Linked DNA regions of Mesorhizobium shangrilense. The protein of the gene in region 1 interacts with the protein of each later gene in a pairwise test. Links are inferred from orthologs where the notes say so. Each region holds a gene or a part of one and is shown in the gene's direction. Other genes may lie near its edges. The genes, in order: gyrA and gyrB.

Region 1 (3,624 bases):
GGCGGAAATCGCGCCGGGACCGGCGATCAGCGGAATGGCCAGGGGGAAGGCCGCGACGTTGTGGATGTGGTCTTTGGTGATCGCCGTGTCGGCGCTCTTTTCCTTGCGCTCGTTGCGCCGCTCGAACACCATCTCGAAGGCAATGAAGAAGAGCAGCAGGCCGCCTGCGACTCGGAAGGCCGGCAGCGTGATGCCGAAGGCGGCCAGGATGGCGGCGCCCATCAGCGCGAACACCGCCAGCACGCCGAATCCGATGACCGAGGCGCGGATGGACACCTGATAGCGTTGCTGGCGGTTCATGCCCCGCGTCACCGCCAGGAAAAGCGGCGCCAGGCCCGGCGGATCAATGGTCACCAGGATCGTCACGAAAGCGTTGAACAGGCTGTCGAAATTGGGCACGCTGCGGATCTCCCCCGGTGCAAAGCTATCGTGAAGCCAGACGGCGCGCCAGACCAGCGGCCACGGCTTCCATTGTTCCGGAAACCTTGCGCGCAGTACGCCGCTTCCTTGCGGCGTCGTGAAGCAGTCTAATATCCTTTTGAAATAACGATGGAAATCGTCGTTGGAAAAGCTTCGACGGCATTGGAGAAGGCGATAGTGTTCCTATATAAGGATCAAGTGATTCCCAACTTTTGTGATCCGTTTTGACAGACCAGAAAACGCCGCCCGGTTCTGAAGGCGGTCCCTCCGATATCGAGCCCATCTCCATCATCGAGGAGATGCAGCGGTCCTATCTCGACTACGCGATGAGCGTCATCGTCAGCCGTGCGCTGCCGGACGTGCGCGACGGGCTTAAGCCGGTGCATCGGCGTATCCTCTACGCCTCGCACGAGAGCGGCTATCACTGGAACCGCAAGCATGTGAAGTCGGCGCGTCCGGTGTCCGACGTGATGGGTAAGTATCACCCGCACGGCGACGCCTCGATCTATGACGCGTTGGTGCGCATGGCGCAGGACTGGTCCATGCGCGTGCCGCTGATCGACGGGCAGGGCAATTTCGGCTCCATCGACGGCGATCCGCCGGCGGCCATGCGCTACACCGAGGCGCGCCTGACCAAGGTCGCCCACGAACTGCTTGAAGACATCGACAAGGACACGGTCGATTTCCAGGAGAACTATGACGGTACCGACAGCGAGCCGAAGGTCCTGCCCGCGCGCTATCCAAACCTGCTCGTCAGCGGGTCGGGCGGCATCGCCGTCGGCATGGCGACCAACATCCCGCCGCACAACCTGTCGGAGGTCGTGGACGGCGCCATAGCGCTCATCGATAATCCGGCAATCGATCTGCCGGAGTTGATGGAGATCATTCCCGGACCGGATTTCCCGACCGGCGGGCTTATTCTCGGTCGCTCCGGCATCTACTCGGCCTACTCGACCGGCCGCGGCTCGATCATCATGCGCGGCAAGGTGCACGTCGAGCCGATCCGCAATGAGCGCGAGGCCATCGTCGTCACCGAAGTTCCCTACCAGGTGAACAAGGCGACGATGATCGAGAAGATGGCCGAACTGGTGCGCGACAAGCGCATCGAAGGCATCTCGGACATCCGCGACGAGAGCGACCGGCAGGGCTATCGCGTCGTCATCGAGCTGAAGCGCGACGCCAACGCCGAGGTCATTCTCAACCAGCTCTACCGCTTCACGCCGCTGCAGACGTCGTTCGGCGCAAACGTTGTGGCGCTCAACGGCGGCAAGCCGGAGATCCTGAACCTGCTCGACATGTTGAGGGCGTTCGTCGCCTTCCGCGAAGACGTCGTCAGTCGCCGCACGAAGTTCCTGCTTCGAAAGGCGCGCGAGCGTGCCCACGTGCTCGTGGGACTGGCGATTGCGGTCGCCAATATCGACGAGGTGATCCGCCTGATCCGCCATGCGCCCGATCCGTCGACGGCGCGCGAACAGTTGATGACGCGGCGCTGGCCGGCGGCCGACGTCGAGTCGCTCATCCTGCTCATCGACGATCCGCGCCACCGCATCAACGAAGACGGCACCTACAATCTGTCCGACGAGCAGGCGCGCGCCATCCTGGAACTGCGTCTGGCCCGTCTCACGGCGCTGGGCCGCGATGAGATCGCCGACGAACTGAACAAGATCGGCGCTGAAATTGCTGATTTCCTTGACATTTTGTCGTCTCGCGCGCGCATCCAGCAGATCGTCAAGGATGAAATGGCCGCGGTTCGCGACGAGTTTGGGACACCGCGTCGCACGGAGATCACCGACGGCGGCGCGGATATGGAGGACGAGGACCTCATCCAGCGTGAGGACATGGTCGTAACCGTGACCCACGAGGGGTATATCAAGCGCGTGCCGCTCTCGATCTACCGGGCGCAGAATCGCGGCGGCAAGGGCCGGTCTGGCATGTCCACCAAGGACACCGACTTCGTCACCCGCCTGTTCGTGGCCAACACGCACACGCCGGTATTGTTCTTCTCCTCCCGTGGCATCGTCTACAAGGAGAAGGTCTGGCGCCTGCCCATCGGTACGCCGCAGTCGCGCGGCAAGGCCCTCATCAACATGCTGCCCATCGAAAGCGGCGACCGCATCACCGCCATTATGCCGCTGCCGGAGGACGAGGAAAGCTGGGGCAACCTCGACGTCATGTTCGCGACCACGCGCGGAACAGTGCGCCGCAACAAGCTGTCCGACTTCGTCGACGTGAAGCGCAACGGCAAGATCGCCATGAAGTTCGACGAGGAGGGCGACGCCATCCTCGCTGTGGAAACCTGCACCGAGAACGACGACGTGCTGCTCACGGCCGATTCTGGCCAGTGCATCCGTTTCCCGGTCACCGATGTCCGCGTCTTCCAGAGCCGCGGCTCGCAGGGCGTGCGCGGCATCCTGATGGGTGAGACCGACCGCGCCATCTCCATGACCATCCTGGAGCATGTCGACGCCGATCCGGCGGAGCGTTCTGCATATCTCAAGCGCTCGGTGATTGAGCGTCGCGCAGTGAGCGGCGACGACGAAGAAATCGCCCTGACCAACGAAGAGGTAAGCGAGGACGCACAGCTAAATGATGAGCGGTACGAATTCCTCAAGGCGCATGAGCAGTTCGTGCTGACAGTCACGGAGTTCGGCTACGGCAAGCGGTCATCTTCGTATGATTTCCGTCTGACAGGACGCGGCGGCAAGGGCATCCGGGCCACTGACGTCTCCAAGACGGCGGAGATCGGCAAGCTGGTCGCGACCTTCCCGGTGGAGAACGAGGACCAGATCATGCTGGTTTCGGACGGCGGGCAGGTGATTCGCGTTCCTGTGAACAACATCCGCGTCGCCAGCCGAGCAACGAAGGGCGTCACCATCTTCTCCACCGCCGAAGGCGAGAAGGTCGTGTCGGTGGAGCGTATTTCGGAACCGGAAGGCGAAGAGGACGAAGCGGCTTCGCCGGAGCCGTGATTTCGGACTGAGCATCGGCCCTGCCTCGGTGGAATCAAGAAGGGCGGATTGCGTTGCAGCGCAATCCGCACTTCTTCTTGGGAGGATGGTGCAGCGGGACCGGGTGTCGGAGGTCAGTTCCAGCCCGGACCGAAGCGTTCGGAACCGCGTCGGCGGTTTTCCGCCCTGACGCGCTGAGCTTCCTCGTGCAGGCCAAACACGGTGGCGATCAGCATCAGCACGGTCATGGCAATAG
Region 2 (3,398 bases), 1.5 Mb from region 1 along the record:
GCATTGCCCGGAAGTATCTGACGAAATCTCCGTTCGGGACATGCGCCGCGAACTGCCCGAATCCGAACGTGAATGCGGCGCGGTCATAGCTGTTCAATGTCAGGAAGTTGCGGCCTTCGCAGATTGCAGTCGGCTCTATGAAGGAGGCCCAGAAGCCGAACTTGTCCTTGAAGTTTGCGGCTTCGTAGATCAGCCGCGTCAGCCGGCTGCCGGAGAATATGTTATAGAGCCCGATATTGCCCTCATAGGGGACCCGACGCCCGACGAAGAATTGCAACTGGTCGGCGGCTCGGCACGAAAAGTCATTCCCATTGCGAATGATCGTGAAGAGTATCGACATAATCTTCCCTCGAAAGTTGTCGATGTTGATATACGCAACCATAGGGAGAGATGGATGTAAAGCGCCGGTCGCCGGAAGGGTGGTTTTCCTGACGCACAATGCGCCTGGAGCGCCGGTCTTCCCTGTCGCCGGTTTGACTTGCCGCGCATCGCGGCGTGGCGGTCAGGATTCACTACTTTCAGAGGCGCAAAATGCCGCGCCGATTTGGAGAATCGGCTTGGAAAGCCTATATCTAGAAGGTCATGCGAGGCGTGATTCGGCCGCATTCCGCGCGTAGCTCCGCCTCAGTTCCAATGAAAGCAGTTCATGAGCGACGATACCGAAAACGGCAACGGCGGCAGCGTTCAGTACGGCGCTGATTCAATCAAGGTTTTGAAGGGGTTGGACGCGGTCCGCAAGCGTCCGGGGATGTATATCGGCGACACCGACGACGGGTCGGGCCTGCACCACATGGTCACAGAAGTCGTCGACAACGCCATCGACGAGGCGCTCGCGGGTCATGCCGACCTGGTATCGGTGACGCTCAACCCGGACGGCTCCTGTACGGTGGCTGACAACGGCCGCGGCATTCCTACCGATCTTCACCCGACGGAGGGCGTTTCCGCCGCCGAAGTCATCATGACGCAACTCCATGCGGGCGGGAAGTTCGACCAGAATTCCTACAAGGTCTCCGGTGGCCTCCACGGCGTTGGCGTTTCGGTGGTGAATGCGCTGTCCGTCTGGCTGAAGATCAAGATTCGTCGCGACGGCAAGATTCATGAGATGAGCTTTTCCCATGGCGAGGCGGATGCGCCGCTTGCCGTGGTCGGCAGCTACGTACAGGACAAGCAGCCCGGCACTTATGAGGGTCGCAGCGGCACGTCTGTCACTTTCCTGCCCTCGCCAGCGACGTTCTCCATGGTCGACTTCGATTACAACACGCTGGAGCACCGGCTGCGCGAACTCGCCTTCCTGAACTCCGGCGTGCGCATCGTGCTGACCGACAAGCGCCACGCCGACGTCAAGCAGGCGGAACTGATGTACGAGGGCGGCCTGGAAGCTTTCGTTCGGTTTCTCGATCGGGCGAAGAAGCCGTTGATCGACAAGCCGGTGGCCATCCGCGCGGAGCGCGACGGCATCACCGTCGAGGTGGCCATGTGGTGGAATGACAGCTACCACGAGAACGTGCTGTGCTTCACCAACAACATCCCGCAACGCGACGGCGGAACGCACCTTGCCGGCTTTCGCGGCGCGCTGACGCGCCAGGTCATCGGCTATGGCAGCAGTTCGGGCCTGACCAAGAAGGAGAAGGTCGAACTCACCGGGGACGACTGTCGCGAGGGCCTGACGGCGGTGCTGTCCGTCAAGGTTCCGGATCCGAAATTCTCCTCGCAGACCAAGGACAAGCTGGTGTCCTCCGAGGTCCGTCCGGTGGTGGAAAGCCTTGTGAACGAGGCTCTTGGGACATGGCTTGAAGAACATCCGGCCGAAGGCAAGGTGGTGGTCGAGAAGGTCATCCAGGCTGCCGCCGCCCGCGAGGCGGCGCGCAAAGCGCGCGACATCACCCGCAAGAGCACACTGGGCGTCACCTCGTTGCCAGGCAAGCTGGCGGACTGCCAGGAGCGCGACCCGGCCAAGTCCGAACTGTTCATCGTCGAGGGCGACTCCGCCGGCGGCTCGGCCAAGAGCGGCCGGTCGCGTCAGAACCAGGCCATCCTGCCGCTGCGCGGAAAAATCCTGAATGTCGAGCGCGTACGTTTCGACCGCATGCTGTCGTCCGACATGATCGGCACGCTGATCACTGCGCTCGGGACGTCCGTCGGCAAGGATGAGGTCAATGGCTTCAACATCGACAAGCTACGCTACCACAAGATCATCATCATGTCGGACGCCGACGTCGACGGCGCTCACATCCGCACCCTGCTGCTGACGTTCTTCTTCCGGCAAATGCCGGAACTCATCGAGCGCGGTCATCTCTACATAGCTCAGCCGCCGCTCTACAAGGTGACGCGCGGCAAGAGCTCGCAATACATCAAGAATGAAGGCGCGTTCGAGGAATTCCTGATCGCTTCGGGCCTCGACGACGCTTCTCTCACGCTGGCTTCCGGCGAGGTTCGCAGCGGCCAGGATCTGCATGCGGTGGTCGAGGATGCGCTTGCGGTGCGCTCGCTGATCAACGGGCTCCACACGCGCTACAACCGCAGCGTCGTCGAGCAGGCGGCGACCGCCGGCGCGCTGAAGCCGGAGCTCTTCGACGACCTCGGCCGCGCCAACGTCGTGGCCAAGATCGTCGCGGCCCGGCTGGACGCCATTGCCGAGGACACCGAGCGCGGCTGGGACGGCCATGTCTCGACCTCGAATGAAGAAGGCCCCGGCGGATATGTGTTCGAACGCACCGTGCGCGGCGTCAAGGAAACGGCGCATCTCGACATGGGGCTGATCAATTCCGCCGACGCGCGCGCGCTCGACCGCTACGCGCCACGCCTCGAAGAGGTCTACGCAACGCCGCCGACGCTTCGCCGCAAGGATGTCTCGCAGGCGATCGCGGGACCGTTGGCGCTCCTCGATGCGGTGTTCGCCGCTGGTCGCAAGGGCCTGACTATGCAGCGCTACAAGGGTCTTGGCGAGATGAACGCGGAGCAGCTTTGGGAGACGACGCTCGATCCGGACGCCCGTTCGCTGCTGCAGGTGAAAATCTCCGACGCCACCGACGCCGATTCGCTGTTCAGCCGCCTCATGGGTGACGAGGTCGAGCCACGCCGCGAGTTCATCCAGGAGAACGCGCTGAACGTGGCGAACCTGGACGTCTGAGGACGCCGTATCGCTTGAGTCCGGCGGCGGCTCGGGAGCCATCGATCCGCCGCCTGCTGTTTTTGCCGCCAGACAGGCGTCAGGCTGCGCCGGAGCGGACCTCCGCCTGGCGCGCCTTTCGCCGCGCCTCGACTGCCTCGGCGAGCACCTGCAGCACGTCGGCGGTGGTGTCCCAGTCGATGCAACCGTCGGTGATGCTCTGGCCGTAGGTCAACGCCTTGCCGGGCACGACATCCTGCCGGCCGGCGACCAGGTTGCTCTCGATCAT

The links.
Region 2: the proteins of gyrA (region 1) and gyrB interact in binary tests that used the Escherichia coli proteins (3 or more experiments, as listed by UniProt). The link is inferred for Mesorhizobium shangrilense from one-to-one orthologs.

Annotation. Positions count from the first base shown.
Region 1 is NZ_JAQGPN010000001.1:3,271,603-3,275,226, reverse strand. Bases 283-3,589 are described here. They hold gyrA (DNA gyrase subunit A), read left to right. Parts: upstream 283-644; coding sequence 645-3,389; downstream 3,390-3,589. Other genes in these bases: PD284_RS15755 (hypothetical protein), read right to left, coding at 3,503-3,589; PD284_RS15765 (MarC family protein), read right to left, coding at 283-399. Outside these bases: more of PD284_RS15765, read right to left, coding at 1-282; more of PD284_RS15755, read right to left, coding at 3,590-3,624. UniProt on the Escherichia coli protein: A type II topoisomerase that negatively supercoils closed circular double-stranded (ds) DNA in an ATP-dependent manner to maintain chromosomes in an underwound state.
Region 2 is NZ_JAQGPN010000001.1:4,738,505-4,741,902, reverse strand. What follows is about bases 308-3,388. They hold gyrB (DNA topoisomerase (ATP-hydrolyzing) subunit B), read left to right. Parts: upstream 308-646; coding sequence 647-3,130; downstream 3,131-3,388. Other genes in these bases: PD284_RS22840 (3-deoxy-7-phosphoheptulonate synthase), read right to left, coding at 3,210-3,388; PD284_RS22850 (hypothetical protein), read right to left, coding at 308-340. Outside these bases: more of PD284_RS22850, read right to left, coding at 1-307; more of PD284_RS22840, read right to left, coding at 3,389-3,398. UniProt on the Escherichia coli protein: DNA gyrase negatively supercoils closed circular double-stranded DNA in an ATP-dependent manner to maintain chromosomes in an underwound state.